Regions from separate parts of the Sphingopyxis sp. FD7 genome, predicted to be linked through region 2. Evidence: predicted binding sites of a transcription regulator. Region 2 holds the regulator's gene; each other region holds the start of a gene.

Region 1 (7,719 bases), 550 kb from region 2:
CCGCGACATCAAGATGGATGACGCGCGCCTCGCGGGCTATCGCAATTTCGCGACCAAGCTGTGGAACGCCGCGCGATTCTGCGAAGCCAACGGCATTTCGGCTTCGACCAGCCTCGAAGCCCCCACGGCGGCCCTGCCGGTCAATCGCTGGATCATCGGCGAGGTCGCGGACACCGTCGCCGCGATGGAAGCGGCCTTTGCCGCCTATCGCTTCGACGATGCCGCGAACGCAATCTACAGCTTCGCCTGGGATCGCTTCTGCGACTGGTATCTGGAGCTGATCAAGGGCGCGATTGACGACGAGACAAAGACCGTCGCCGGCTGGGTGCTCGACCAGATCCTCGTCATGCTCCACCCCTTCATGCCCTTCATCACCGAAGAGCTTTGGACGGGGCTTGGCGAGCGCGCGGACTATCCGCTGATTACGGCCAAATGGCCCGCACCGAATGCTGCGCGCGATGTCGGTGCCAGCGCCGACATCGACTGGCTGATCAAGTTGGTGAGCGAACTGCGCGCGGCCAAGGCCGAACTCGGCCTGCCCCCAGGCGCGCGCCTGACCGCGCATTTTCCGGCGGAGCTCAAGGATCGCGCCGACAAGCTGGCCGCGCAGCTCGACCGCCTCGCGCGTCTCCAAACCATCAGTTTCGACCCCGCCCCCGCGGGCGCCTCGGCGCAGCTCGTCGTCGAAGGCGAGACGATCACCGTTCCGCTCGAAGGCGTGATCGACATCGCCGCCGAGCGCGAGCGGCTGACCAAGGCGCTCGCCGCCGCAACGAAGGAGCGCGACAGCCTCGCCGGTCGGCTGGGCAACCCCTCTTTCGTCGAGCGCGCGAAGCCCGAAGCCGTTGAAAAGGCACGCGCCGACCATGCCGCGAAGGAAGCCGAGGCCGACCGCCTGGCCGCCGCGCTCGCGCGTCTCGGCTAGTCGGCGCGCGCCGCAGCTTTCGACCAAGGCGCGGGCGGCTTCGACTGGCGGCCCGCTGCACACTGGTCAGCGGGTCGCTTTTGGCGCTAGAAGCGGGGATAATGAACGCCAATCTCCGCAAAGACGCGCTGCGCGACCAGCGCGCGAAAATGCTCGCGGCGGCACCCGACTGGCGCGCGTCGGACGCGCGCGTCAATCCGCGCGTCGCGATCGGGTCGATCCTCGCCATGTGGCTGATCTATTTCCTCATCACGACCGGCCTCGCCATGCTGACCGGCGCAAGCGAACAATGGTCCTATGCCGGACGCCGCGCGATCGTCGTGGTTGCGGGCATCCTCTGCACCTTCGTGCTCTATCAATTGCTCCAGCGCGCGCAGCCGCGCAGCTTCGGTGCGCGGCTCGCCGCGGCGCTCGGCGCGGCGGTGCCGCTCGTCGTCCTTTACGCCAGCATCAACCTGTTCGTCTTCTTCTACTGGTTCCCGGCGCCCGACAGCGCCAAGGTCATCGAAGAGGTGCAGTCGAAGTTCCCGGTGGCGTGGGAAATGGTGCTGATCCTCGACAGCTCGATCCGCTGGTATTTCTTTTTCGCCGTGTGGGCCGCGCTCTATGTCGCTTTCGGCTATGCGAACGAGATGCGCGCGGTCGAACGCCGCGCCAATCATTTCCGCATGGAGGCCAAGAATGCGCAGCTCCGCGCGCTCCATTACCAGGTCAATCCGCATTTCCTGTTCAACACGCTGAACTCGCTCTCCACGCTCGTGCTCAAGGGCTCGAAGAGCGAGGCCGAGACGATGATCATGAACCTGTCGTCCTTCCTGCGCTCAAGCCTCGCGGTCGATCCCGAGCAGCTCGTCAGTCTCGACGAGGAAATCGCACTCCAGCGCCTTTATCTCGACATCGAGCAGGCGCGCTTTCCGGACCGGTTGCAGGTCGAGGTGTCGATGCCCGACGAGCTCAAACATGCGTGCGTACCGGTGCTGATCCTGCAACCGATCATCGAAAATGCGATCAAATATGGCGTGTCGCCCAGCAAGGGCAAAATCGCGATTCGCCTGCAAGCCAGCGCCGAATATGGCCTGCTCGTCTTGCGCATCGAGAATGACATCGACCCCAGGGCGCCGGTGCCGACGTCGGGAACCGGCCTCGGCCTCGGCAATGTTCGCGAGCGCTTGCTGACCCGCTATGGCCCCGCGGCCGGGTGCGAATGGGGCAAATCGGACAATGGCGGCTTTGTCGTTTCGCTATGGCTGCCGCTGGCACGGGAGGCTTGCTGATGCTTCAGACCTTGCGCACATTGATCGTCGATGACGAGCCGCTCGCGATCGAGCGGCTTCAGATCCTTGCCGGGCAACAGGATGGGATTTCGCTCGTCGGCACCGCGAGCGACGGCGCCTCGGCGCTACGCATGGTCGATGCGCTCGCGCCCGACCTGCTGCTCTGCGACATCGCCATGCCCGACCTCAACGGGTTGGAGGTGGCGGCGGCGATCGAGCGGCTCGACAATCCGCCCGCGATCGTCTTCGTTACCGCCTTCGATCGCTACGCCGTTGCGGCGTTCGAGGTCGCGGCGGTCGACTATCTGCTGAAACCCGTTGCCCCCGACCGGCTGGCGCGCGCCTTGTCGCGCGTACGCGAATGGCGCGCGGCCGAGCGCGCTCCGGCGCAGAAGAGCAAGTGGATCACCGAATTCTGGGTCCAGAATCGCGGCGAGATGCTGCGCATCGATGCGGCGCAGGTCGATCTGATCGAAGCCGAACGCGACTATATGCGCCTGCACGTCGGTGCGCGCAGCTGGCTGATCCATCAGACGATCAAATCGTTGGAAGCGCGGATGAACCCCGATCAGTTCATGCGTATCCATCGGTCGAAGATGATCCGGCGGGACGGCATCGTCGGGCTGAAACATCATGGCGACGGCGCGTGGAGCGTCGACCTGGGCGAAGGCGGCGTGCACCGCATCGGCCGCACCTATCTGCACGATGTAAAGGCGATCATGCACGCCTGAAAAGGCGACCATGCCGCCTGGGCATGGCCGCCTTCACAAATGATCGCAAGGGACGCGATCAGGGTGCGGCGGCGATCACGAGCCGCCCGGCCTCGGCGTAGCGTGCGCCATTACCGTTGAATAGTTCGGCCAGCTTGATCTCGGCGTCGGCCATCGCCGATTTTTCGCAACGGATCGCGATGGCGCGCTCGTGGAGCGGCTGACGGTAATGCGGTCGGCTGCCGCACACCTTTTGCACCGCATATTTGACGCGCGTTGTCAGCGATTCGCGGCCGTCTTCGGTTGCAAGGTTGAGATCATCGTAGCGCACGATAGTCGTTCGCCGTTCGCCCTCTTCGTCGACGGCGGCGGCCGCGGGGACCGCAAGGCCGGTCAGCGCCATCGGCGCCGCCAGCAGGATGAAATTAAGGTTCGCCATGGGGGAGTCCTCTCGCAGGGGGATCGGATGCGGGATACGAAGCGCCCGGACCGGGGAGACCGAGGCCCTCCGCATCCCGCAGCCTTGGAATGGCGCATTTGCTCCGTTCGATCATCCCGGGTTCGACCGGATCGGTGGGCACGTCGATCAGACCGACCAATGGCATCCGGTCATCGACGAATGGCCGACGGCACGGTAATTTCGTGACACAATTCTTGCATCCCGGTGACAAAGCGACCATTTTTTGTCATTGTGAAGAAATTATCTTACCGAACGACTCGAAAAGTCGAAAGCGCGCTGTTCCGCGGCGTGCTGCTGGTCGGCGTGGGCGTCCTGTGCGGTGCGCTTCTGGGCAACATGGCCGCAGGGAAGCGGTTAAGCCGTGACACGGCCGACATCCCGATGTCCTACACGGCGCTCAGCGCCAACCCCGATGCGGCCGCGACTCCCCTGATCGAACCCGCCCCGTGTCGCGCCTGTCCCGACAGCTATGGCGTCGCGGCGCGCCTCCGCGCTGACCGCGAACAGCGCGCGAACGGCGCGTTCCGCGCGCTGGGGGCCGTCGAACCGGCGATCGACGACGCCCACGCCGAGGAAAATTATCGATATGGCGGCAGTTTCCCGAATCTCGCGCCGCTATCGTCCGCGTCAGCCATCGAACCTCCCGCCTCGACACAGGATGGCGAGACTGATCGGGATACGGAACGCCCCGCCCGCACCGATGCGCCCGATTTTATTGCGGAGGCGCCTTGACCGGCGGCGCGCAGCGCGTCTTGTCGCCAGCCTTGCATGCAGCGACGTCGGCTTCCCACTTCATCCGCTCCTCGGCCGACATTGCGGCAAGACGCGCCTTTTCGGCCTCATAGGCAGCGGTTTCCTCGGCAAAGACTTGCTGGTCGTGCGCGACCTGCTGCGCCGCCGCCGAGACTTCCTGCGTATAGAGGACGTTATCGCTCCGCGCCCGCGCCGCTTGCTCCGCGTTGAGGCGTGCGGTGTTGGCCCGCTCTTCGGCCGTGGTGCCGTCGGGCAATTTCTGTTGGGCCGCGGGCGGCGCGTCGGCGGCCTGATGCGCGGCGGCCTGACCGGCGGCCAGCAGCGCCAGGGCAAATGAAACGGTCAATATCGTCCGGGTCATCGAAACGTCTCCTTCGATCCACAGCTCTGCTCCAACGCGCCAGCTCGCGCCGCGTTCCGGCCGCGATTTGACCTCGCGTCGGCCAGTCGTCATGCTGGGCCCCTTCCTTCTGCGCGATCGGACCCGCATTTGCCAGCCCCGACGAAATATCCACTCAACCGGCCCGTCTTTTTCGTCCCGCTCGCGGTCCTGCTCGCCGCCGTGTTGTTTAGCCTGTGGCAGGGCGCGACGGTCGTGGCCGTCGAAACGGCGATCAACGATTGGATACTGCACCATTTTTCGCCGCTCTTCGCCTGGGCGGGCATCGTTTTCCTCGCGCTGCTGCTGATCGTGGCGCTGTCGCCGCTCGGCGGCCGCATTGTCGGCGGGGCGCAGGCGACGCCGATCCTGACACGCTGGCGCTGGTTTGCCGTCACCCTCTGCACAACGATCGCCACCGGCATCCTGTTCTGGGGCGCCGCCGAGCCGCTGTTCCATCTCAACGCCCCGCCCGCGATGCCGGGGATCACGCCGGGCAGCAACGCCGCCGCGGCCTTCGCCATGTCGACGATGTTCCTTCACTGGACGCTGACGCCTTATGCCATTTACACCGTTGCCGGCCTTGCCTTCGCGCTCGTCTATTACGACCGCCGCGAACCCTTCAGCCTTTCGTCGCTTTTCGTGCCGCTTATCGGACCGCGCGCGCACGGCGCCGCGGGCACCGCGATCGACATCGTCTGCCTGTTCGCGCTCGTCGCCGGCATGGCCGCTTCGCTCGGCGCGGGCGTGCTCGCGCTCGCGGGCGGAATCGAGGGACTGTCGAGTTTCGCGGGTGGCGCGCCGCTGCGCTGGGGTATCGCCGCGGCGATCGTCGCCACTTTCGTCATTTCGGCGGCGCTGGGTCTTCAGCGCGGCATTGCGCGATTGTCGCTCCTCAACATCTGGCTGTTCCTCGGCGTGTTGCTGTTCGTCGTCGTCAGCGGTCCCGCCGCGCGCCTTCCCGCACTCGGCCTGGCGGGCGCCACCGACTATGCCGCAACCTTCGTGCCGCGCAGCCTCGGCATCGACGTTGATCGCGACTGGCACCAACAATGGACAATCTTCAACTGGGCCAACTGGTTCGCCTGGGCGCCGGTCACCGCGCTGTTCCTCGGCCGCCTTGCGGTAGGCTACAGCATCCGCGCCTTCATCCTCGTCAACCTGCTGCTGCCCGCGCTGTTCGGCGCGGTTTGGATGATTGTCATCGCCGGAACGACGATCATCCTCGACCAGCAATCGGGCGGCGGTCTTTACACCCTCCTGACCAGCGCCGGTCCCGATCCGCTTCTCTATCACCTGTTCAGCGAACTCGGCGGGGGCCTGCCCGTTCTCGTGCTGCTGATCGGCGCGATTTTCATTTCCTATGTGACGGCAGCCGACAGCAATGTCTCGGCGATGAGCGCGCTTTCGACGCATGGCATATCGCCCGAAACGCCCGAAGCGCCGCTCGCGGTCAAGATCGCATGGGGGATTACCGTCGGGCTGGTCGCGACCATTCTCGTCGCATCGTCGGGGATCGACGGCATCCGCATGATGTCGGTCCTCGGCGGCTTTCCCGCGCTGTTCATCATCCTCGGCGCCGCGATGTCGTTGGCCGTCATGACGATGGAACGCCGACCGGCCGTTGCCTCGACGGATCGCTGACCCAAGGGGCACATTGCCGCCGCGCGGCGCGCGTCCTATCTAAGCGGCGAAGCGGTATAGACCGCCCTTGCGTCTTTAGAACAAATCTGGAACATACCGCCTCCATGAGTCTCACCCACATCTCCGTGCGCGGTGCGCGCGAGCATAATCTGAAGGGCGTCGACGTCGATCTGCCGCGCGACGCGCTGATCGTCATCACAGGGCTTTCGGGGTCGGGGAAATCGTCGCTCGCCTTCGACACCATCTATGCCGAGGGACAGCGGCGCTATGTCGAGTCGCTGTCGGCCTATGCGCGCCAGTTCCTCGAAATGATGCAGAAACCCGATGTCGAGCATATCGACGGCCTCTCGCCCGCGATCAGCATCGAGCAGAAGACGACGAGCCGCAATCCGCGTTCGACCGTCGCCACCGTCACCGAAATCTATGACTATATGCGCCTGCTGTGGGCGCGCGTCGGCATTCCCTATTCGCCCGCAACCGGCGAGCCGATCAGCGCGCAGACGGTCAGCCAGATGGTCGACCGCGTGATGCAGCTTCCCGAAGGCACGCGCGCCTATCTGCTCGCCCCCGTCGTCCGCGGACGCAAGGGCGAGTATAAAAAGGAACTCGCGCAGTGGCAGAAAGAGGGCTTCACGCGCGTCCGCATCGACGGTGAGTTCTACGCGATCGAGGACGCCCCGGCGCTCGACAAGAAGTACAAGCATGATGTCGAGGTCGTCGTCGACCGCATCGTCGTGCGCGAAGGCATCGAGACGCGGCTCGCCGACAGTTTCGAAACCGCGCTGAAGCTGGCCGAAGGGCTTGCTTATGTCGATCTCGCCGACGGTGTCGTGCCCGGCCGCGAGGACGAGGAGAGCGGCGGCACGGAACAGAAAATGAAGGGCGCGGGCATCCCGGCGAATCGCCTCATCTTCTCCGAAAAATTCGCCTGCCCGGTCAGCGGCTTCACCATCGCCGAGATCGAGCCGCGGCTGTTCAGCTTCAACGCGCCGCAGGGCGCCTGCCCCGCGTGCGACGGCCTCGGCGAACGGCTGGAGTTCGACCCCGAGCTCGTCGTCCCCAACCATGCGCTCAGCCTCAAAAAAGGCGCGGTGGTGCCGTGGGCGAAATCGAACCCGCCCTCGCCCTATTATATGCAGGTGCTCGAAAGCCTCGGCAAAGCCTATGGCTTCTCGCTCGACACGCCATGGCAGGATCTGCCCGGCGCGGTGCAGCTGATCATCCTTTATGGCACCGGCGGCAAGCCCGTCGAACTGACCTTCAAGGACGGCAAGCGCAGCTATACGACGCACAAGGCGTTCGAGGGGGTGATCGGCAACCTCAATCGCCGGATGCTCCAGACCGAAAGCGCGTGGATGCGCGAAGAGCTGGGCAAATATCAGACCGCGCAGCCGTGCGAGACGTGCCACGGCGCGCGGCTGCGCCCCGAGCCGCTCGCGGTGAAGATCGCGGGCGAGAATATCAGCATGTCGGCGCAGCGGTCGGTTGCCGACGCGCTCCAATGGTTTTCGACGCTCGACGAGAAGCTGAACGAGCAGCAGCGCCAGATCGCCAGGGCGATCCTGAAGGAAATC
Region 2 (7,719 bases):
AGGGCAGGTCATCGGCCGGGTCGGAGCGACCGGCCATGTCACCCAGCCGCACCTGCATTTCCACGTCGCCGACGCCATCGCACCGCTCGACGGCGAAGGCCTGCCCTATCGGCTGGCCGCCGGGCGTGTTGTGGGGGCCTATGCGACCCGCGAGGATTTTGGGGAAGGAAAGCTCTGGCGCGCCGAAACCCAACGCCCCGTCGACGGCCTGCCCGCCCCCTATGCCGTGATCCGCTTCGACCCCTGAACCGGCGATTTGACTCGGCGAGACAATCGGCTAGCCTGCCCGCCGGGTCGCGTTTACCGTGAGGGGGAAACAGCATGTGGAAATGGATCCGGATTCCCAAGGGCATCGCCCTCGTCGCCTTCCTGCTGCCGTGGATGACGATCAGCTGCTCCGAACAGAAGATCGCCGAAGCGACGGGCTTTGGCCTTGCCTTTGGCAATGTCACGACGATGGGGCGCGCGGCGTCGGCGGGCGATGGCGCGGCGATGAACCTGTGGCTGATCCTGGCGCTGCTGGCGATTGCGGGAGGTCTGTTCCTGCTCTTCACGCGCGGGCGCGAAGCGGCGAAGCTGGTGCTCGGCACGTCGGTCGCCGCGCTGGTGCTGATCTTCCTCGGCACCTGGCGCTACAGCAAGGATGCGATCATGGCCGAGGCCGCGAAAAACGGCGGCGGCGGCGACATGGACCGCGCGGCGATGGCGATGATCCAGGTCAATTGGGAAATCGGATATTGGCTCGCCCTGTTCGCGCTGATCGCCGCCGCGGCGATGGCGTGGGTCGTGATGAGCGGCAAGGAAGCCGAAGCCGAGGCGAAGATGCGCTCGCTCGCGTCCGACGCCGCCGACGCGGCCAGGGGCGCCGCCGCTAAGGCGGGCGAGGCGATCGACGCCGCCACGGACAAGAAGGACGGCGACAAGAAGCATGGCGACGGGCCGGGCGGCGAACCGCCCAAGGCCTGACGCCCCTCCCGACACCAAACAGCCGCTTGCCGCGCGTCGGCAAGCGGCTAATGAACCATCATGCCCACTGCGAAATCGACCCGGCGCCGTAAATCCCATTGGCTTCTCCGTCCGCTCAAATGGCTGTTATGGCTGATCGCCTTTTCGGTGCTGTGGGTGCTCGTCTATGCCGTGGTGCCGCCGCCGGTGACCTTCACCATGCTGGCCGACCGCAACGGCATCACCAAGGACTGGACCAGCCTGTCGGACATCGACCGCAACATGGTCCGCGCGGTGATCGCGGCGGAGGACGGGAAATTCTGTAGCCACAGCGGCTTCGACACCGAGGCGATCGAGGAAGCGATCGAGCGCAACGCCAGGGGCAAGCGGCTGCGCGGCGGATCGACGATCAGCCAGCAGACCGCGAAAAATGTCTTTCTGTGGCAGGGCAGCGGCTGGACGCGCTATGTCCGCAAGGTGCCCGAAGTCTGGTTCACCTTCCTGATCGAGACGATCTGGGGCAAAAGGCGGATCATGGAGGTTTACCTCAACGTCGCCGAGACGGGGATCGGCACCTATGGCGTCGAGGCGGGGGCGCGGCGTTATTTCAAGAAGGGCGCGGCCAAGCTGACCCCGCGCGAGGCGGCGCGCATCGCCGCCATCCTGCCGCTGCCCCGGAAGCGCGAGGCGGTGAGCCCGTCGGGCTTCACGCGCCGCTATGGCAACACCATCGCCGCGCGCATCGGCCAGGTCCGGCGCGACGGGCTGGATGCGTGCGTTTACGATTAGGCGCCGGATGTCCGCTTCGGGGCGCGGAGCGGTCGGCACGGCCCCGGCGCAATCGGTCCAAAGGTCAGGAAAGGTCAGCCTTGTGCGGCTGGTGTGGGGTGGATTCCGGCCGTTCCCCGACAATTCCTCCTCTGTCCCCCTTGCCTTTCGCCTCGCCCCTTGCTTCGCTCCCCTTATGACCCTCAAACCGACTCATCTCGACGACAGCGGCGCCGCGCATATGGTCGATGTCGGCGCCAAGCCCGCGACGCAGCGTCGCGCCGTCGCCGGCGGACGCATCGCCATGTCGGCGGAGGCTCTCGAAGCCATCCGCGGCGGCAATGCGCCCAAGGGCGACGTGCTTTCCACCGCGCGTATCGCCGGCATCATGGCAGCCAAGCGCACCGCCGACCTCATCCCGCTCTGCCATCCGCTCGCGCTCACCAAGGTTGGCGTGGATTTCGCGTGGGAGGACAATGGCATCGCCGTCACGGCGGTCGCGCAGACGACCGGGCCAACCGGCGTCGAGATGGAGGCGCTGACCGCCGCGTCGGTCGCGTTGCTCACCCTCTATGACATGGCCAAGGCGCTCGACCGCGCGATGGTGATCGGCGACGTCCGCCTGCTCGAAAAGAGCGGCGGCCGCTCGGGCGACTGGCGCGCCGAATGAGCGCGCTCTTGCCCGTCGAGGAGGCGCAGGCGCGCCTGATCGGGCTGCGCGCGCCGCTCGCGGGCGAAACGGTCGCGCTTGCCGAAGCGCATGGCCGCTATCTCGCCGCCGACGTCCTCGCCGGGCGCGACCAGCCCGCGGCGCCGCTGTCGGCGATGGACGGCTATGCGATCCGCTTCGACGACCTGCCCGGCCCGTGGGCCGTGACCGGCGAGGTCGCCGCGGGTGCGGCGCCCGACCGCGCGGTCGGCGTCGGCGAGGCGCTGCGCATCTTCACCGGCGCGATCGTCCCGCCCGGCGCCGACACGGTGATCGTGCAGGAGGATGTCGCGCGCGAGGGCGACCGGCTGGTCCTGACCGGCGACGGTCCGGGGAGCCGCGGTCGCCACATCCGCGCGCGCGCCGCCGATTTCGCGGCCGGCGACGCGCTGCTCGCGGCGGGCTCATGGCTGACGCCCGGCGCCATCGCCACCGCGGCGATGAGCGGCGCGGGCACGCTTCCCGTCGGCGCCCGACCGCGCGTCGCGATCCTCACCACCGGCCACGAACTTGTGGCCCCAGGCCGCGCGCTCGGCCCCGGCCAGATCCCCGACAGCAACGGCGTGATGCTCGCCGCGATGCTCGCGGGCGAGGTCGCCGTGCCCGTGCAGCCGCTCCACGTCCGCGACGACCGCGCGGCGCTGGCAGGGGTTCTCAAGGATCTGGCGCGGCATCACGACGTCATCGTCACCGTCGGCGGCGCGTCGGTCGGCGATCATGACCATGTCCGCGGCGCGCTGGTTGATGCGGGCGGGCGGCTCGATTTCTGGAAGATCGCGATGAAGCCCGGCAAGCCGCTGATCGCCGGAACGCTGGGCGATGCGATCCTGCTCGGCCTGCCCGGCAATCCCTCGTCGGCCTTCGTCACCGCGACGCTGTTCCTACTCCCGCTCGTTCGTCATCTCGCGGGTGCGCGCGCACCCTTGCCGCCGGTGCAGCGCGCGCCGCTCGCCGCGCCGCTGGATGCGGGGGGAACGCGCCGCGACTATCTGCGCGCGCGGGTCGAGCGCGGGCTGCTCACCCCGCTCGTGGGGCAGGAAAGCGGCCGCACCCTCCCGCTCGCCGCGGCCAATGCGCTGCTGATCCGCGATATAGACGCCCCGGCGCGCAGCGCGGGCGATGCAGCGGACTATATCGCCATCGCTTGACAAGTTCTGCTTTGTTCCACTATCGTTCCCGCTATGTCCGGCCTGACGCTCCAGGCCTTCATGGAGAATGACCGATGTTGACCGCGAAGCAGCATGAACTGCTCCACTTCATCCAGCAGCGCCTCGACGCGAGCGGCATCTCGCCCTCGTTCGAGGAGATGAAGGAGGCGCTGGGCCTCAAGTCGAAATCGGGCATCCACCGTCTGATAAGCGCCCTGGAAGAAAGGGGCTTTCTCCGCCGCCTGCCCAATCGCGCGCGCGCGCTGGAGGTGCTGAAGCTGCCCGAAGCCGCGAAGTCCGTGGTGAACAACAATCGCGACAATGTCGTCGCGCTCCGCAAGACGCCCCCCGCACTCAAACCGATCGCCGCGAACGACATTATCGAAGTGCCGCTGCACGGCAGAATCGCCGCGGGTGTCCCGATCGAAGCGTTTGAGGACCATGAGCAGCTCGCCGTTCCCGCGGCGCTGCTCGGCGCGGGCGAACATTATGCGCTCGAAGTGTCGGGCGACTCGATGGTCGAGGCGGGCATTTTCGACGGCGACTATGCGCTGATCCAGAAAGCGGATACGGCGCGCGAGGGTGACATTGTCGTCGCGCTTGTCGACGGGCAGGATGCGACACTCAAATTTTTCCGCCGCGAAGGCAAGATGATCCGGCTCGATCCTGCGAACAGCGCCTATGAACCGCAACGCTACCCTGCCGAGCGCGTCATTGTGCAAGGGCGTCTGTCGGGATTGCTTCGTCGTTACCACTGACCTGCTGCGGGCGGCGCCACGGATGCTCGGCGCCGGATCGCAATGCGGCGACGGCTTTGGGCCGTTCGCCAAGATAGAGCGCGAGCCCGCCCGTTTCGGCGAGGCTGTCGCGCTCGATCGTCAGCCAGCGGCCGACGCATTCGCGCGGCAGCCAGCGGTCGCTGATGACAATATCGGCGGCGGCGCACGCCGCGGCCATGTCCGTGCCCTCGACCCGGTCGCGCCCGCGCGAGGCGAGGATGATGCGCCGCGCCGTCCCCGCGCCCTGCACCCAGCGGCAGAAATCGCGGTTGCACTCGACATGATCGAGATCGGCGAGCGTGGCGAGCGGGGCGTCGATTCCGGCGGCTTCGGCCATGCTGTCGCGGACATAGTCGCCCGCGCGATCGCGGAGCAGCGCGTAACCGCCGTCGGGCAGGGCCGCGGCGATGTGCCGTCCGTCGCCGGTGACCAGCAGGTCGGGGCGCGGCTGCGCAAACAGCACGGCGGCGCCCGCCGCGAGCGGAATCATCCCCCATCGGCGCCAGCGCGTCTTCCACAGCAATATCCACAGCCCGCCGAATAGCGCCAGGCCAAAGCCCCATGGCGGAAAGCTGGGCAGCGTCGTCACCGCCCCCGGCGCGCCCGAAACGGCGTGGGCGAGCGCAATCAGCAACCGCAGCGCCTGTTCGGCGACCCACCAGAAGGGCGCCCCAAGTCCGACGCTGTCGAACAGTAGCGCCAGTGCCTCGGCAGGCATGACGACAAAGGTTGTGAGCGGGATCGCGATGACATTGGCGAGCGCGCCGTACAGCCCCGCCTTGTGGAAATGGAAAAGCGCGATCGGCGTGAGCGCGACCTCGACGACGAGGCCCGTAATCAGCAAGCCGATGACGCCGCGCCCCAGGCGAAACGGCCACGATTCCTCACGGCGCGCGAGGAACGCCTGCATCGCCGGGCTTTCGTGGAGGGCGACGATCGCGGCGACCGCGGCAAAGCTCAGCTGGAAACTCGGCCCCGCCAGCGCCTCGGGCCGCCACAGGAGCACGATCAGCGCCCCCGCCGCGACGAGCCGCAAGGTCAGCGCCTCGCGTCCCATCAGGAAGGCGACGAGCACGAGCAACGCGGCGATGAACGAACGCAAGGTCGGCACTTCGGCCCCGGCGAGCCATGTATAACCCCCGCCCGCGAGCGCCCCCGCCGCCGCCGCGAGCGGCAAGACAAGGCCCGCGAGCGCGAGCCGCTGGCTCAGCGCGAACAGCCGCATCGCCAGCAGCATCGCGAAACCGACGACCGCCGTGACGTGCAGCCCGCTGATCGACAGCAGGTGCGCGAGCCCGCTCCGCCGCATTGCCTCTTCGTCGGCCTCGGCAATCGCGCCGCGGTCGCCGGTCACCAGCGCCGCCGCGATGCCGCCCGCCGAGCCTTCGACCTCACCCTGAATATGCGCGCTCAGCCGTGCGCGCAGCGGCGGTTCGGCATCCGCCCGGCCTGGCACGCGCGCGACGTCGCCGAGCACCGTTCCCACCGCGCCGATGCCGTCGAACCACGCGCGCCGCGCGAAATCATAGCCGCCGGGCAGGCTGGCGGTCGGCGGCGGCATCAGCCGCGCGCGCACCCCGATCGCCTCGCCCGCGGCCAGGTCGCCCGCCTGTTCGGTGCGCAGGGTCAGGCGGATGCGCGGCGGCAGGTCGGCGCGCGCGCTTGGCCGGGCAAGAATCCGCACCTGCCCCCTGGCGGGCCGCGGCTCGACGCGTTCGACGATGGCGGAAAATTCGGTGACGACCGGCTGCACGAGCACGGGCGCTGCAACCCACAGCGCGCGGCCCCAGATGAGCAGCATCCCCGCCGCCATCACGCCGCAGCCGACCGCGACCGCTCGGCCGGCGCGGCGGCGCCAGCCAATCATCAGCCCGCCGAGCACCCCGGCGGCGAGTAGCAGCAACGACCCGATCCAGTGCCCCCTGGTCGGCAGTGCGAGCCATGCGGCGATGCCCGCCCCCAGCGCGACGGGGAGCCAGAGGCCGATGCGTTCGCGCTCCGCCTCCAGTCGCGTTTCGAGCGCCGCGACGAGCGCTTTCCAGCGGGCGGCGCGGCGGGGTGCAATGGGCGTTTGAAGCGGACTTGTCGCCATGCTAGGGGCACCCCCGATCCCGCCCGACCGGGCGGCAAAGTGAGTGAAAGAGGCCGTGGTGGCAACCGAAAACCCAACCAAAGTGGCAGAAGCGACGCCCGAGGCGACCGGCGCCGACGTGGTGACGCGCTTCGCGCCCTCGCCCACCGGCTATCTGCACATCGGCGGCGCGCGCACCGCGCTGTTCAACTGGCTGTTCGCCCGCCATCACGGCGGCCGGTTCCTGCTGCGGATCGAGGATACCGACCGCGCGCGGTCGACCGACGCGGCGATCGACGCGATTCTGGACGGGATGCGCTGGCTGGAGCTCGACTGGGACGGCGAGACGGTGTTCCAGTTCGCCCGCGCGCCGCGCCATGCCGAGGTCGCGCACGAACTGCTCGCGCGCGGCGCGGCCTATCGCTGTTACCTGACGCCGGACGAGCTTGCCGCGATGCGCGCCGAGGCGCAGGAAAAGCGCCAGCCATTCCGCGTCCGCAGCCCGTGGCGCGACCGCGCCGACGGCGACCCCGCGGCGCCGCACGTCCTTCGCCTCCGCGCGCCGCAGGACGGCGCGGTGACGATCGCCGACCGGGTGCAGGGCGAGGTCACGGTGCAGAATGCCGAACTCGACGATTTCATCCTGCTGCGCAGCGACGGCACCCCCACCTATATGCTGAGCGTCGTCGTCGACGATAACGACATGGGCGTCACCCATGTGATTCGCGGCGACGATCACCTCAACAACGCGTTCCGCCAGCTGGCGCTGATCCGCGCGATGGGGTGGCGCGAGCCGGTCTATGCCCACGTCCCGCTGATCCACGGCGCCGACGGGGCGAAGCTGTCGAAGCGCCACGGCGCGCTCGGCGTCGATGCGTACCGCGACGCGATGGGATACCTCCCCGAAGCGGTGAACAATTATCTGCTCCGCCTCGGCTGGGGGCATGGCGATGACGAGATCATCAGCCGCGCCCAGGCCGTCGAATGGTTCGACCTCGACCATGTCGGCCGCTCGCCCTCGCGCTTCGATTTCAAGAAGCTGGAGAATCTCAACGGCCATTATCTCCGCGAAGCCGACGACGTCCGCCTTGCCGGCCTCGTCGCGCCGCGGGTCGAAATGCTGGTCGGCCGCGCGCTGGACGATGGCGACCGCGCGCTGCTGACCCGCGCCATGGCGGCGCTCAAACCGCGCGCCAAGACGCTGGGCGAGATCGCCGAGGGCGCGACCTTCCTCTTCGCCCCCGACCCCATGCCGGTGGACGAAAAGGCCGCCGAAGTGCTAGCCTCTGCCCCCGAAGG
Region 3 (7,719 bases), 290 kb from region 2:
CCTTCCATGCGGATGCGCGCGGGGATGGTGCGGATGAGATATTTCATCTCCTGCGGCTTTGCGTCGTTATAGACGTCGATCATCCCGCAGATCGCAAAGCGCGCAAAATCATTGGCGGTCGCAAAAGCCGCGTCGAGATGTTCGCCGCCGACATTGTCGAAATAGACGTCGATGCCGCCCTTGCCGAGCCGTTCGAGCGCGGCGGCGAGTTGGGGCAGCACCGGCGCCGACTTGTAATCGACCACCGCATCGGCGCCGAGTTCGGTCACCCAGGCGCATTTTTCGGCGCCGCCGGCCGAGCCGATCACGGTCATCTCGCGTGCCTTGGCGATCTGGACCACCGCCGATCCGACCGCGCCCGCGGCGGCGGAGACGAAGACGGTATCGCCGGGTTTCGCCGCCGCGACGCGGAGCAGGCCGATCCATGCCGTGCCACCGGTGAGACCCATATTGTGCAGGAAGGTCTGCGGCGGCAGCCCCGCATCGAGCAGCGCGGTCGGCAGCTTGTTCGGCATCATGTCGAGGCCGATCACGCCGCCTTCGCGCCAGCCGCCCATGTGGAGGATCAGGTCGCCGGGGGCAAAGCCGTCCATCCGGCTTTCAAGGACTTCGCCGATCGCGCCGCCGGTCATCGGCTGGTCGAGCTGGAAACTCGCGGCATAGCTTTTGGCGTCGTTCATCCGCCCGCGCATATAGGGATCGACCGAGAGCCAGCGGTTGCGGACGCGAAGCTGGTCCTTTTCGAGCGGCGTGTCGGGCAGGTCGCGGAGTGCGAAATTGTCGATCGTCGGCAGCCCCTGCGGACGACTGGTCAGATGCCAGGCTTTCATCGGAATCCCCCCATTCCTCAAAAAAACTTCGTGGCGACGGCCAAGGTCAGAAAAGCCGTTGCCACTGCCGGGCTGTGCCGTTAAGACCCCGCCGGTCGCGGGGCCGTAGCTCAGATGGGAGAGCGCTGCAATCGCACTGCAGAGGTCAGGGGTTCGATTCCCCTCGGCTCCACCAGCGACCTTTCCCCTACATTGCTGTTCGGCACCGGCCCGCTCCCCCACCCGGCCTGCCATAGGCTACTATCGTCGGGGAGGCCGGGTGGGGGAGCGGGCCGGTGCCGAACAGCTTAACCAACATAATCGCGAATCATGTTCTTCGCGATCACTAGCTGCTGGATCTGCGTCGTCCCTTCATAAATGCGGTAAATGCGGCAGTCGCGATAGAAGCGTTCGGCCGGATATTCCTTGAGATAGCCCGCGCCGCCGTGGATCTGTACCACGCGGTCGGCGACGCGGCCGCACATTTCGCTGGCGAACATCTTGGTCGCCGCCGCCTCGACCAGTATCTTCTCGCCGCGATCGGCGCGCGCGCAGGCGTCGCTCAGCATACAGTCGGCGGCGTAGATTTCGGCCTTGCTGTCGGCGAGCATCGCCTGGATCAGCTGGAAATTGGCGATGGGCTCGCCGAACGCCTTGCGCTCCATCGCATATTTGAGCCCCGCGTCGAGCATCCGCCTGGCATAGCCGACGCTGGCCGCGGCCACGGACAGGCGGCCATTGTCGAGGCTTTGCATCGCGGCGCGGAAACCGATGCCTTCCTCGCCGCCGAGCAGCGCATCGCCGTCGACATGCACATCCTCGAGGATCACGTCGGCGATCTGCGACCCTGCCTGGCCCATCTTGCCGTCGGGCTTGCCGATCGACACGCCCGGCGTGTCGCGCGGCACGAGGAACGCGCTGACATGCGCATTCTTGGGCAGCGCCTCGGCATTGGTGCGCGCCATGACCAGGATGACGTCGGCAAAGGGCGCGTTGGTGATGTAGCGCTTGGTGCCGTTCAGCACATAGCCATTGCCGCTCGGCACCGCGCGCGTCTTCATCGCCGCGCTGTCCGATCCGCTGTCGGGCTCGGTAAGGCCGAAGGCGGCGATGCTGCCGCCGGCGAGCCTGGGCAGCCAATGCGCCTTCTGCTGCTCGGTTCCGAAACCGAGGATCGATTTGCACACCATGCCGATATTGATCGACACGATCGAACGATAGGCGGGCGCGGCGTAAGCGAGTTCGCGGATGAAGCCGACATATTGGCTGATATTCATGCCCGCGCCGCCATATTCCTCGGGCATCGTCACCCCGAACAGCCCCATGTCGCGCATTTCGGCAAGGATGTCGTCGGGAACGCGGCCGAGCTCCTCGAGCTGGTCTTCGGCGGGGATCAGCCGTTCGCGGACATAGCGTTGCAGCTGTTCGATGAAAGCGTCGTAGATGTCGGCGTCCATTCCCGGATTGGTCATCGTTTCTGTGTCCCTTGGTCTATTGTTCGCCATATGTGTCGATCGCGGAGAAGATGCGCGTCAATTGTTCCCGTTCGTCGGCGTCGATGTCGGGGCGCCAGATTTCGAACAACAGGATGGTGCGGTCGCTCGTCCCGCGGTTCCACGCCTCATGCTCGAAACTGTCGTCGAAAATCAGCAGCTCGCCCTCGCGCCAGCTGCGCGTTTCGGCGCCGACGCGCAGCCCGCAACCATCGGGGACAATCAGGGGCAGGTGGCAGATCAGCCGCGTGTTGAGCATGCCGTGATGCGGCTGGATATGCGTGCCGGGGGTGAGGCGCGAAAAGAGCGCGATCGGCGCGCGGTTCGGGATGACGGGCTGCGGCGCCAGTTCGAGCGCGCCGAGGGTCGCGGGGCACAGTCGGTCCATGCCGTCGGCCACCGCGCCGTCTTTCCACAGCCAGGCGGCGCCCCAGTCGGGCTTGTCGAGCAGCGGATTATTCGGCGGCGGGCGGTCGGCGTTCGCGCTGACATAGGGAGTGAAGCGGTCGGCCGCCTGCTCGATCAAGGCCTGAAGCTCGGCACGGATCATGTCGGTCGCCGCCTCGATCGCTTCCGCCCAGGCGAAACTGGAACGCTCGAAGAAAGGCCGCTGCGCGAGGCCGGGAAAATAGAACATGCCCGGCTGTTGCAGGTAGAGCGGCTGTTCGCCCGCGAGCATGCGGAGCGCTTCGGCGACGCGCGGCGGGGCGGTGCACCGGTCGATGCCCGCTGCGCCGAGCTGCGCAAGCAAATGGTCGGCGAAGGCGCGCTCGGACGTGGCGATGAACGCTTCGGCGCGCTGGAGCCCGGCATGGAGCGCAGCCGGGACGCTGCGCGCCTGCGCAGCGGTGGCCAGCGCGAGGCGATAGAAGCTGCCCGCCGCGCGTTCGTCGGCGAGCCGCCGTTTGAGTTCGGCCATCGCCAGCAATGCGGGGATGTTGCCGCGGTCGGCACGAATCGCGCTGTCGAGCGCCGCCGTCTCCGCCTCGACGTCGCCGCGCCGGTGCGCGTCGCGCGCCTGATCGAGCCATGTCGCGGGTGCCGTCATCGCCTTTGCCATAACGCGCCACCCGGGCTTTGCAAGCGAGCGCCCCGCCGTTTCAGGCCGCGCGGACGAAGCTGTCGAGCACGCGCTTGGTTCCGGCCTGGTCGAACTCGACCTCCAGCTTGTTGCCGTCGATGTCGATAATCTCGCCATAGCCAAACTTCTCGTGGAACACGCGCAGCCCGATCGCGAGGTCGGCGCGCGGCCTGGCGCCGACCGACGCGGCGGGGCCGCGTTCGGAAGGCGCGGGCGCGCGGGTGACGGTGTTCGATGCCGCCACCGCGCGCTGCCAGGCGGGGCCGCGCGTCATGATGCGCGACGGTTGGCGTTCGGCGACATGCGCGAAAGGATCGCCCTGCACCGACCAGTTGGCGCGCCACAGGCTCTGCCCGCCGCCGAAGCTGTTTTCGCTCTCCACATGCTCGGGTGGAATCTCGGCGATGAAGCGACTGGGGATGCTGCTCATCCACTGGCCATAGATACGCCGGTTCGCGGCGTGATAGATGCTCGCGCGCTGGCGGGCGCGGGTGATCGCGACATAGGCGAGGCGGCGTTCCTCCTCGAGGCTGGCGGTGCCGCCCTCGTCCATCGCGCGCTGCGACGGAAAGACGCCATCCTCCCACCCGGCGAGAAAGACATGGTCGAACTCGAGTCCCTTGGCGGCGTGGATCGTCATGATCGTGACCGTTTCGGTCTGATCGTCATTGTCGCGGTCCATGACAAGGCTGACATGTTCGAGGAAGGCTTCGAGCGAGTCATACTCCTCCATCGCGCGGACGAGTTCGGAGAGATTTTCGAGGCGCCCCGCGGCTTCGGCGCTGCGATCGGCCTGGAGCATCGCGGTATAACCCGATTCGTCGAGAATGAGCTGGGTCAGCTCGGGGTGCGGCAGCTGGCTTGCCTTCGCCTGCCAGCCGCGCATCATCGCGATGAAACTGGCGAGCTGGCGGCGCGCCTGCGGTGTCAGTTCATCGGTTTCGGTGATGCGCGAGGCGGCGTGGAACAGCGGGGCGCGTTCGGCGCGCGCGAACTGGTGGATGCGCCCAAGCGCCTTGTCGCCGAGTCCGCGCTTGGGGACGTTGACGATGCGCTCGAACGCCAGATCGTCGGCGGGTGACTGGACGAGGCGGAGATAGGCGAGGGCGTCGCGGATTTCGGCGCGTTCGTAAAAGCGGAAACCGCCGACGATGCGGTAAGGCATGCCGATCGCGATGAAGCGGTCCTCGAACTCGCGCGTCTGGAACTGCGCGCGGACGAGAATAGCGGCGCGGTCGAGGCTGATCCCGCGATGCTGGAGCGTTTCCAGTTCCTCGCCGATCCGCCGCGCTTCCTCCGGCCCGTCCCAGACGCCGACGACGCGCAGCTTGTCGCCGGCGTCGAGTTCGGTCCAGAGCGTCTTGCCGAGCCGGTCGCTGTTTTGCGCGATCAGCGCCGATGCGGCGGCAAGGATCTGCGGCGTCGAGCGGTAATTTTGTTCGAGGCGGATGACCGTCGCGCCCGGAAAATCCTTTTCAAAGCGCAGGATGTTCGCGACCTCGGCGCCGCGCCACGAATAGATCGACTGGTCGTCGTCGCCGACGCAGCAGATATTCTTGCGCGCCTGCGCGAGCAGGCGGAGCCACAGATACTGGCTGGCGTTGGTGTCCTGATATTCGTCGACGAGAATATATTTGAAGCGTTGCTGATAGTGCTCGAGCACGTCGCGGTGCGTCTTCAATATCACAAGCATGTGCAGCAAGAGGTCGCCGAAGTCGCAGGCGTTGAGCGTTTTCAGCCGCGCCTGATAGAGCGCGTAGAGATGCTGCCCCTTGCCGTCGGCATAGGCCTCCTTGTCGGCGGCGTCGAGATCGGCAGGCGTCAGCCCGCGGTTCTTCCATTTGTCGATCAGGCCGGCGAGCTGGCGCGCGGGCCAGCGCTTTTCGTCGAGTCCTTCGGCCTGGATGAGCTGTTTGAGGACGCGCAGCTGGTCGTCGGTGTCGAGGATGGTGAAATTGCTCTGGAGCCCCACCAGCTCGGCGTGGCGGCGCAGCATCTTGGCCGCGATGCTGTGAAAGGTGCCGAGCCACGGCATTCCCTCGACCGCGTCGCCGATCATCCGCCCGATCCGCTCGCGCATCTCGCGCGCGGCCTTGTTGGTGAAGGTGACCGCGAGAATCTCCGAAGGCCAGGCGCGCCGCGTCCAGATGATGTGCGCGAGGCGCGCGGTGAGCGCCGCGGTCTTGCCCGTGCCCGCGCCCGCGAGCATCAGCACGGGGCCCTCGGTCGTCAGCACCGCCTGCCGCTGCGGCCCGTTCAATCCGCGCAGATAGGGCGGGTCCGATGGGTCGGGGCGGGTCAGGTCGGGCGTCGAGGCGGGGGGCGTGTTCACGCGCGAACGATTAGGGAACGCGGCGCGGACTGTCCAGTGCGGGGCTGAGGTCGGGTCGGTTGTGGCGAGGGCGGGTAGCTCGGCTGAAGGCCATTGTTCCTTGTCCGTCACCCTGAACTTGTTTGGCGCTTATCCCGCTCGCATCCGTAGGCGTCATTGCGAGCGCAGCGAAGCAATCTCCAGCTTGCGTAGCACCCGAACGATGGCTGGAGATTGCTTCGTCCCCCGGATCAAGTCCGGGGTCCTCGCAATGACGAGTCGGGTCTCCCTATGGTAAGGGGATAATCGCCAACTTGCTTCAGGGTCCATGGCCCGGTCGTTTCCTTTGGCGCGGCGCCGGATGAGAGGTCAGGCCATGGATGCTGAAACAAGTTCAGCATGACGAGGTTTGATGGCAGTGAACACCCCAACCAACTCCAGACTTTATCTCCTCCTTCCGGCCCTTTAGGGCATGGGTCATGCAATGGGATTCAGCGATGCGAGCGGCCGGGCCTGCGATGGCGGTTCTGGCGCTCTCCGCCTGCGCCGGGGGCAATTACCGCCCGGTCGCCGACACCCCGGTGCGGATCGGGCCCGCCTATACGATCCGCGGCACCACCTATGTCCCCGCCGCCGCGCCCGCCTATGACGCCGTCGGTTATGCGAGCTGGTACGGGAGCGAGTCGGGCAACCGGACCGCGAATGGCGAGAAGTTCCGGCCCGGCTGGATCACCGCCGCGCATACGACGCTGCCGCTGCCGACCTATGTTGAGGTGACCGCGCTCGACACCGGGCGGCGGATCATCGTGCGCGTCAACGATCGCGGCCCCTTTGCGCGCGGGCGGATCATCGACCTGTCGCGCGGCGCGGCCGAGGCGCTGGGGATGCGCGCGCAGGGCCATGTGCCGGTGCGCGTGCGCCGCGTCGAACCGTCGGAAAAGGACCGCAAGCGGCTGCGCGAGGGCAGGGCCGCGGCGGCGCTGGCGCCGGTGCCTGTGGACGAATTGCAGCGGCTGCGCGCGCGATTGCGCTAAACCGGGCGCAGAAGCGTGAGTTTCGCCTTGCCGACCTTGCGCTCGGCGTCGATCTCGAAGCCCGCGACCTCGACCGTTTCGCGCTCGCCCGTTTCGATCGAGATCCAGCCGTCGGGGGCGATCCAGCCGAGGCGGGCGAGCTTGTCGAGCGCGACGCTGCCCGCGCCAGTGGCATAGGGCGCGTCGAACAGCAGCAGGTCACAGGTCCGCCGCGCAGGGCCGAGCGCGAGCACCGACCCGGCGCGGATGTCGGCGCGTGGGGTTGCTCCCAGCGCGTCGAGATTCCTGCGGAGCGCATCGAGCGCGTCGCGATCCTGCTCGGCGAAGAGGCATTGTTCGGCGCCGCGCGACAGGGCCTCGATCCCCAGCGCGCCCGACCCGGCGAACAGGTCGGCGACATACAGTCCCTCGAAGCTGCCGAGACGGCTGGCGAGCATCGAAAAGAGCGTTTCGCGCGTGCGGTCGGCGGTCGGGCGGGTGGCGTCGTTTTTGGGCGCGAGCAGCTTGCGGCCGCGCCATTCGCCGGCGATCACGCGCATCAGCCGAGATGCCGCCGGAACTTGAACAATTCATCGCGCGGCACGACCTCGACCGCCCCCATGTCGAGCCCGGCGAGGGTGAACTCGCCATAGCGGGTGCGGATCAGGCGGCTGACCTGAAGCCCCAGATGTTCGAGCACGCGCCGCACCTCCCGATTCTTGCCCTCGGTCAGCGTCATTTCGATCCACTGGTTGCGCCCAGTGCGGCGTTCGAGATTGGCGTCGATCTTGCCATAGCGGATCCCGTCGATTTCGATCCCCATCACCAGCTCCTCGAGCTGCGCCTGGCTGATGTCGCCAAAGGCGCGCGCGCGATAGGTGCGCTCGACCCCGCTCGCGGGCAGTTCGAGCTGGCGCTTGAAGGCGCCGTCGTTGGTGAGAAGCAGCAGCCCCTCGGTATTATAGTCGAGGCGGCCGACGGGCATCAGCCGCGGCAACCCCTTGGGCAGCAC
Region 4 (7,719 bases), 1.2 Mb from region 2:
GATGCGCCCACATCGATCAGGATATGAGCGCCGTGCTGAACCATGGGGTCTGCCGCATATCCAGCGATCGCTGCGGTCAGTTCAGGCACAAGCTGCAAGTAAGGAGGCAGGGTGGACGGCGCAGCCGCCAGCTCTGCCCTCAATGCCTGCAGGTTCAACGAGCGAACTTTCGGCGCCAGCGCATAGGCTGCTGTGACCAGGCGGGAAAACTCCGTGAAAGCTCTCTTGTCATCACGAACAGCGACAGGAATTCCGATGTTGATGAGCACGAAATGATCCGCGCCGACCGGGTGCAGTGGTTGCTCAAGAGCATAGGCCCCGACCATATAGGCGAACTGCAGAGCCAGAAATGCCGTTGCTGCTTCAGCTCTTGTGACCTGAGGCACCTGAGGCATAGGGTTCGAGCCATGGCCGGCAATCAACCCGGTTTTGAAACCGTCGAGCGCAATCGCGCCATCCACCGGATATAGCGAGAATTCCTCGTTTCCTGGGTGATACCAGATGACGCTCTGCCACAGGCCAGGATGCTTCGCGGATCGGAGTTCATCTGGGACGGGGATAACGGCCACAGGATCGTCAGCCACATAAGGCTGGCGATAGGCCACCTTGAGCGAGCTTGTGCCAAAATCGAAGCCGATGATGTAACCGTCTTCGTCTGGTTCTGGACGATCCCGCAAGATAGCTGATCCAGCAGCAACGGCGCTGTCAATAATTGCTTTGCTCGCAATGGAAATCGAATGAGGCCGCTCCTCGACCGAAGGCGTGGAACCGCCGACCAGCGCCCGCACACGATCCGCAGCGGATTTTCGCAACTTCGCGGGATCGCCGGCCACGGCAGGCTTGGGCTTTTGCGCAGGTGCTGGCCGAGCGACCGGTTTTTCGGCCTCGACAGGTTTGTGGGGCGTTGGCGGCGCGGCCGGCTGCGATCCCTCCGCTGCGCCTTCCTTGGCTTCGCCTGGTAACGGCGTGTTTAGGCGTGCCAAGGCTGCCGCAGTCAATTTCGGCTTGGGACCTGTCGGCTGTTGAACCGGTCTCGCCGGTTGCGAGGCCGCGCGCCGTTTCTCTTCGGCTTCTTGCTGACGTCTGGCTTCAGCAGCTGCGGCTTCAGATTTGATCAACGTGCGTTTCAGTTCCCCAAGCGCGGACCCGAGATCACCGAGCGTAGCTTTCGGGAAGCTGTGATTTCGGCTCATCGAATCAGCCCGCCACTTCTATAATCGCCACGCCGACGAGTTGCGGCTGGGCGATCTCAAAGGCATCCTCCTTGACCTTCAGATCGTCCAGTTTGACGTCCATCCGGGCAAGAAATTTATCGAGCTTCCCTTGGAGCATCTTGGCAGATCGCAGTTTCTTGTCCTTCTGTTGGACATCGCCGCCTGACAGTTCCAGATCGAGAATCCGGGATTTCATGTCGGTGCGTTTTCGTTCCCGGTGTTCCTGGACCAGTGCAATTTGGGTTTCGATCTGGTCATAATGCCGAGCAGCCTCAGCATTCTCGAAATCGTCCCGAGCATTGGCAATGAGCGGGATGATCCTGTTTTCGACAGCATCGATCGCGCTGTTCAGTTCCTCGGGAGCAAGTGCCGAGAGGCTGGGATCGGAGGTCAGGGCCTGAATGAGCAGCTTTTCGGCTTCGTCAGGTCCGATAACCTCGCCAGTCCGGATTTCTGATGCGAGATAAAAGAGCTTGTCGACGGGAACGAGGCCATCGATCGACCAGCGTTCGACCGCGACTGCGTATCGCCCCTGCTTCAGACCGCCGGCTTCCTGTCGGGAAATCTTAAGCGATGTCACAGGCCGAATGGCGAGACCGGCGAGGCGGCGTTGGCGGATCTCGGATGCAAACCGTGCCAACGGGTGTGTCATGGGTACGGTATCGATCGCGCGAAAGCGGCCCGGGTCTGGATTGCTGCCGAATACGACACGGACACCAGATCCAGCATCTCTTCTGAAGCGCGTCGGGTAACGCTTGGCCGAACTGTCCAGAAACCGTGCGAATTCTGCCTGTGCGCGCGAGGACAGACGCGCTTCATAGATTTCCACCGATGCGCCCGGCACTCGATCAAATCTGGTGTCGGGGAAATTCTCCACGAGCGTGCTGACGATGTAGTCCCGAAGGTCGCTGCTCGAGAGCATTTTGTGAGGTGCGTTGGCCTCCTTGATGCGGTTGAGGATGTTTTCTCCGTGGGCGATGAGCCCAGGCGCCTCACGCTCCAGTTGATCCGCCTGCTGCTTGCGGGCTTCGGCCGCTTGGGTCGCGCGGTCGATCTCTGCTGCTCGCTCAGCGAGACTCAGCGTGGGGTCAGACAGGATGATGTCGAGATCCTTGACGATCTCGCCCAGAATCGGCTCGAAATCGCCTAGGGCGTATCGAATAATGTCGAGGCGCTGATAGAGGCGATCATAGACGATCTCCTCGATGGTATTGCTGGCAATAAGATTGATGATGTCCACGGATTCGGACTGCTGACCAATACGATCGACGCGGCCGATCCGCTGTTCAACTTTCATGGGATTCCAGGGCAGATCCCAATTGAGCACGATGCGGCAGAATTGCAGGTCAAGACCTTCGCCGCCGACTTCTGAGGTCAGGAGCACGGTGCCGCGAGGCGCATCCGCGAACCGTTCAAGGGTCTGCTGGCGGTCCTCTTTGATCCCGCCGTGGAGCTCCACGACATTAATCCCCTGGGATTCCAATCGCCCCTTGAGATAGCTGATGACGCGCCTGAAGCTTGAAAAGACAATGAGCTTCTGGTCGCCATCTGCAGACTTGAGGTCTTTGATCGCAGCGCTCAGCCTCTCGAACTTGGTATCGTTCCGTTCCAGCTCTGCAAGGACCGTGCGGTCATTGCAGATCTCGCCAAGAGCACTGACAAGCGGACCTGGAACCGATTTCGGCGCGTCGTCGTCCTCTTCATCCAGCGAAAGATTGCCGGTCTTCTCTCCCCAATGGCGATAAGCCGACGCTAGGCTGGACGCCAGAAGACGCTGTGTCTGAGCCAGCAGGAACCGTTCATTGAGATCCCGGTCGTAGGCGTAACGCTCGATCGCATGCGTAATTCGATCATAGAATTTGCGTTCGTCCGCTGACATTTCCCAAGGAATGGTCTTGGGCCGCCGCTCGACCTTGAACTCAGCCACATCCCGGCGTCGTGTTCGGTTCACAATCGAACCAAGCAGGGACATCTCCTCTAGCCGGGCGGCCAAACGCACCCTGGTTTCAGGGGTATCTTCTACGCCAGACTTCAGTTCAGCGCGAAGCCGCTTGAGACGCCCCCCGGTTTTGAGAATCCGCCCAGGCGGCAGCTCATCTATCAATTTTGCCACTGAGGCGATGGGGACACCCGGATTTCGGGCTGCTTCGCAGGCAGCGACCAGAGGCGCGTTTTCATCCTGCAGGATTGCAAACTGCCATTCGTTTTCAAACGTGTCCGGATCAAGCAGTTTCAGCAGCACCCGCAGGTCGTTCGAGCGCAGGTTAATGGGGGTGGCGGATAGCAAAAGGCTATAGTCTGCAGCCTCGGTGACCAGCTGTCCGAGTTTATGATTGGCGGTATCGGCATTGCGCATGTGGTGGGCTTCATCGAAGATCACCAGGTCGAACAGCTCATCATCTCGTTCATCGGCCAGGTAGCGAGCCAGTTGCCCCCTCGCGGACTGGTCAGGCTCCACATCGTCATTCCATTTCGCTGGAGGCCGCAGCGACGAAAGTGATGCGATTGCGGCGAAGCCCTGCTTGCGCTCGGCATCATCGCGCAGCAGATCCATCAGCTCCGCCGCATTGCACGCCTTGGCTTCCACGTTGAACTTTGAGCGCAGCTCAGCCCGCCATTTTTCCACGAGGGGCTTGGGACAGACCACCAGCAGCCGCCGAGTGTCGAAACGGGCAACCAGTTCAGTCCAGATCAGTCCTGCTTCAATGGTCTTACCCAGACCGACTTCGTCCGCAATCAAAAGCCCTCGCGCCGGAGCGTTGAGCAGCTTCAACAGGGGTTTGAACTGATAGGCATGAAACTGGGTGTTGGTGGCACCCATAGCGTAGATCATGTCTGCCAGCTTGCCGGTCATTCTTAGGTGATTGATCGTACGCCGCAGATCAATCGGTGAGGAAAGCTTGCCATTGCGAAGGTCCTCGAGCGCGTCGACTTCTGCCTCCACGCGTTCCAGCTGGCCGGCTGGGCGGCGGGCGCGACCAGTGGGAAATTCCACCTCTATCATGAGGCGACCCGTCATTTCTTGAGGGGGCGTGTCCGTAACGACCCCCACTGCGGAAGGATCGCGCTTAAGGCGCACTCGTTCACCAGGCTTGAAGTTCATCGGTTCAAGCGCCCCCCGTTCCCCTATCAACCGCGCAGATACGAATCAGTTAATTGACCCGCACAGAAAGTTGACCCTTAGATCGTCTAACTGGGAAGACCGTTGGCAGCAACTGGCTTGTTTACGGCCCTTACGCTGGAGATCGGTTCAGCATGGCGACGGCTTCATTTCGACATTGCCAGCCTAGATGCTGATAGTCCTGAACGCCTGATCACGAATATCCTGCCGTGCGACATCCGATGTGACGGCGGGACTGGAAGGGAACGGCTCAGCCAGTTTGGCAGATTTCAGCCCTTGCTTCGGCCTCATTCAGATAGCCGCGCAAGCGCTCTTCGGTCCGCCGACGTGGCCGCCTGCCAGATTTCAGATCGGCTACCAGCCTTGGGTCTCCAACTGCCATCCGACCGAAGGTGCTTGGCGACGTCCGGGTTTGCGCCAGATATGCCTCGATATGCTCCAGTAGCTCCATCGCCCTCGACTCGCTTTAAGCTTGCGTTCTTGTTATGTTCTTACTAGGAAGGCTTCCTAGAGTCTAGGATCGATTTTCCTAGGCGCCCGCGATAGGACTGGCAGTCATGGACGACGCACGGAGAGCCCTGGACGAACTGATCCAGCAACGAGGGGTGAATTACTCCTCGGTTTCGCGCCTGTTGGGGCGCAATGCCGCTTACATCCAGCAGTATATTCGGCGCGGCAGCCCGAGGCAGCTGGACGAGCAGGACCGCTCGGTTCTGGCGCGATTTTTCGGGGTCGATGAGAAGGTTCTTGGAGCACCTGCCCGCCGCTCAGGCCCGGTCGTCGAACTGGTCCATGTGCCTTTGCTCAATGTCGAGGCATCGGCCGGCCATGGCGCTCTGGCCGAAATGGAAGCCAAATCCGCTCAGTTCGGCTTCGACGAGAAGTGGCTGCGCCGACTGACCGCGAGCAAGGCATCGAGCCTCTCGATTATCGCGGTCCATGGGGACTCCATGGAGCCAACCCTCCACGATGGCGACGAGGTTATGGTCGATCTCGGGGATGGCCAGTCGCGGCTGAGAGACGGGATCTATGTCCTGCGGATGGACGACATGTTGAGCGTAAAGCGCATTGCCCTCGAACCACAGGGCAAGCGCGCGTCGGTTCTGAGCGACAACCCGGCCTATCCAAGCTGGCGCGGCCTCGAGAAACGCACGCTCAACATCGTCGGACGGGTTCTCTGGTTCGGACGGGCGCTCTAAGGTGGTTCTCTGATGCTTGCCCTCCTTGCCGCTTCGATCGTCGCTTCCGGACAGACCTTTACCTGCACACCGACTCATGTCTGGGATGGTGACGGTCCGGTCTGGTGTGCGGAAGGCCCTCACCTGCGGATCGCCGGCATCGCGGCCCGGGAAATGGACGGCACCTGCCGCACCAATCAGCCCTGCCCAAATGCCACGGCAATTGAGGCGCGCGACGCCCTTGTACATCTGATGGGCGGCGCGAAGGGAACAATTTCGACCGGTCATGTGGTGGTCAGAGGTCCGCGGCTGACATGCCGCTCCGAGGGGTCCGCAGGCGGAAACAGGACCGCTGCCTGGTGCCGTCTGCCGTCAGGTGCCGATCTGTCATGCGCCATGATCAAGACCGGCACTGTCCTGCGCTGGGATCGCTACTGGAAAGGCCCAGCTTGCCGGTGAGCAGCACCACGCATCTGACCGGCATCGTCGAATGGGCGGCCAACGGACCAGTGCTGCGAACTGACGGTGGCGGGACTTGGGAACTCGACAACACCCGCCAGGTACGGAAATTCATCGGCTCTCGTGTCGAAGTGGTCGGGGAGCGTTCGGGGTTCAACGGATTTGCTTGCGACCAGATATGGCCTGTCGGACAACCTCGACCGACTGCCTTCAAACTACGCCTCGAATTCCTCCTTGCCGTAGCCTTCGTCGCCTACGGTCTCTACGCGGCGGTTGGCGGTGTCGTCGGCCTGCTGGGCTGATGCTGAGCGACTGGGAGCTTTGGGCCTGCGCCCACCATGTCCTGCAAACTCATGGCGCCAAGGCTCCCTTGCACGTCGCCGAGCAGATTGGGGCGCTCGCACTTGCTGGCGACGAGGCAGGCATTCGGACATGGCAGGCTATCGCCGAGCGGATTGTTCAGCTGAGCTCCAACGCCCCGGACCGGCCACTCCAGTAAACCTCCTCGACAAGGCCAATCAGTTCATCCGATCGGCGACAGATCGCCCGGAAACAGACACGATTGCGCGACCTGGCCGCCCTGGCTGTCGCCTTCGATGGTGAAGCCGCGCATGCGTTCGACCAGATGACGAGCAAGATCGACCCTGGCGCTGCGCTGGGCGCGCGGATCATCGGCATTGAGACGGACGAGCGTGTGCTCCGGCGCAACGGCCAGCGCGACTTCGAGATGAGTAAGCAGGATATCATCGGAGATTCGGGGCATGGGTCAATGAGAACAAATAAAGAACTTCGCGTCAACCGGCCATGTGCGGACGCATGGGGACAGCGGGACGCTAGATGCCGATCTCGAATGGCTTGGTGATCGACCGGACAAGCTCTGGCGGCTTGCGTTCCGGTGCAGGCGCCACACGATCTTTGGCCTGCCCTTTGGCTGCCGCATCGCGGAGGAGATCGACCGTTTCAAGCGCTGAACGCTTCATGCCGGCATTGCGCTCGACCGCTGCCTCAAGCTTGCCAGCATTATCGACATAAAGCGTGAGACCATCGCGCAGCCGTGTAACTGTCACCAGGAACGTCTGCTGGTTGGCCAGATTACGCTCGCGACTGTCCATGACAGCAATGCCGCGATCGGAGGTCAGCCCCTGCGCCATATGGGCATTCAGCGCATAGGCAAGATCGAGACGTCGCAGCATCGGGTCGCCCTGCTCGAGCCTGTGCTCTGCGCCCAAGGATGTCTTCACCACGACAGCCCCTTTGTCGACTGCGACAATCCGGGCCTGGTCGGCATTGAGCAGGCCCCGCTGGTGATCGGTCTCGGTCCACCGGATCCTGTCGCCGGTATAAATGTCGAGGGCGCGGACTTCGAACAGACGCAGCGGATCCTGCTCACCTTGCGGCCTGATCTGACCGGGACGAAACTCGAACTGGCGGCCACGCGCGTTCTCCAGCGTGACCCGCTCGCGCGCCACATCGGTTCCGACCACCCGGTATTCACCTGCTGCAAGGCCTTGGCTGCGCTGACGCCGCGCCACATCGACCACCATGCCGGGGGCATAGGTGCTCGCATAGCGCAGCTCCTCGCGGGTTACATTGACGCGCGACAGGGTTTGGAGCCGCATGTTTTCAGGACCAAGCTCTCCGCTCGCCTTCAGGCCGGTCTGCACCGCATCGTTCACGGCACTGCGCAAGTTTCGGCCTGAGGCATAGATTGCGGTTGCTTCGCGCTCGGCGGTCGAAAGCGACAGCC

The links. Region 2 encodes LexA, which represses DNA repair genes until DNA is damaged. Its sites were predicted from a motif close to GTTCCNCNCTTGTTCT; they were not measured.
Region 1: a site for LexA is predicted at 6,223-6,238, ahead of uvrA (excinuclease ABC subunit UvrA). Genes of this name have one in related genera too.
Region 3: a site for LexA is predicted at 5,719-5,734, ahead of SPYCA_RS07975 (ATP-dependent helicase). Genes of this name have one in related genera too.
Region 4: a site for LexA is predicted at 4,807-4,822, ahead of SPYCA_RS03760 (S24 family peptidase). Genes of this name have one in related genera too.

The regions. Positions count from the first base shown of each region.
Region 1 is NZ_AP017898.1:1,438,734-1,446,452, forward strand. Features, by position in the region: gene SPYCA_RS06730 (valine--tRNA ligase) at 1-925, shown strand, start outside; gene SPYCA_RS06735 (sensor histidine kinase) at 1,027-2,199, shown strand; gene SPYCA_RS06740 (LytR/AlgR family response regulator transcription factor) at 2,199-2,930, shown strand; gene SPYCA_RS06745 (UrcA family protein) at 2,989-3,348, opposite strand; gene SPYCA_RS06750 (hypothetical protein) at 3,601-4,101, shown strand; gene SPYCA_RS06755 (hypothetical protein) at 4,082-4,576, opposite strand; gene SPYCA_RS06760 (BCCT family transporter) at 4,613-6,145, shown strand; gene uvrA (excinuclease ABC subunit UvrA) at 6,250-7,719, shown strand, end outside.
Region 2 is NZ_AP017898.1:1,992,107-1,999,825, forward strand. Features, by position in the region: gene SPYCA_RS09390 (M23 family metallopeptidase) at 1-247, shown strand, start outside; gene SPYCA_RS09395 (hypothetical protein) at 322-966, shown strand; gene mtgA (monofunctional biosynthetic peptidoglycan transglycosylase) at 1,027-1,734, shown strand; gene moaC (cyclic pyranopterin monophosphate synthase MoaC) at 1,910-2,383, shown strand; gene SPYCA_RS09410 (molybdopterin molybdotransferase MoeA) at 2,380-3,570, shown strand; gene lexA (transcriptional repressor LexA) at 3,645-4,328, shown strand; gene SPYCA_RS09420 (ComEC/Rec2 family competence protein) at 4,282-6,441, opposite strand; gene gltX (glutamate--tRNA ligase) at 6,500-7,719, shown strand, end outside.
Region 3 is NZ_AP017898.1:1,698,195-1,705,913, reverse strand. Features, by position in the region: gene SPYCA_RS07995 (NADP-dependent oxidoreductase) at 1-830, opposite strand, end outside; tRNA gene SPYCA_RS07990 (tRNA-Ala) at 930-1,005, shown strand; gene SPYCA_RS07985 (acyl-CoA dehydrogenase family protein) at 1,118-2,281, opposite strand; gene SPYCA_RS07980 (aspartyl/asparaginyl beta-hydroxylase domain-containing protein) at 2,301-3,350, opposite strand; gene SPYCA_RS07975 (ATP-dependent helicase) at 3,403-5,715, opposite strand; gene SPYCA_RS07970 (septal ring lytic transglycosylase RlpA family protein) at 6,174-6,728, shown strand; gene rsmD (16S rRNA (guanine(966)-N(2))-methyltransferase RsmD) at 6,725-7,267, opposite strand; gene SPYCA_RS07960 (pseudouridine synthase) at 7,267-7,719, opposite strand, start outside.
Region 4 is NZ_AP017898.1:801,344-809,062, reverse strand. Features, by position in the region: gene SPYCA_RS18965 (hypothetical protein) at 1-1,193, opposite strand, end outside; gene SPYCA_RS03770 (helicase-related protein) at 1,198-4,317, opposite strand; gene SPYCA_RS03760 (S24 family peptidase) at 4,893-5,534, shown strand; gene SPYCA_RS03755 (thermonuclease family protein) at 5,547-5,972, shown strand; gene SPYCA_RS03750 (DUF5818 domain-containing protein) at 5,969-6,274, shown strand; gene SPYCA_RS19490 (DUF6961 family protein) at 6,274-6,471, shown strand; gene SPYCA_RS03740 (hypothetical protein) at 6,496-6,735, opposite strand; gene mobF (MobF family relaxase) at 6,806-7,719, opposite strand, start outside.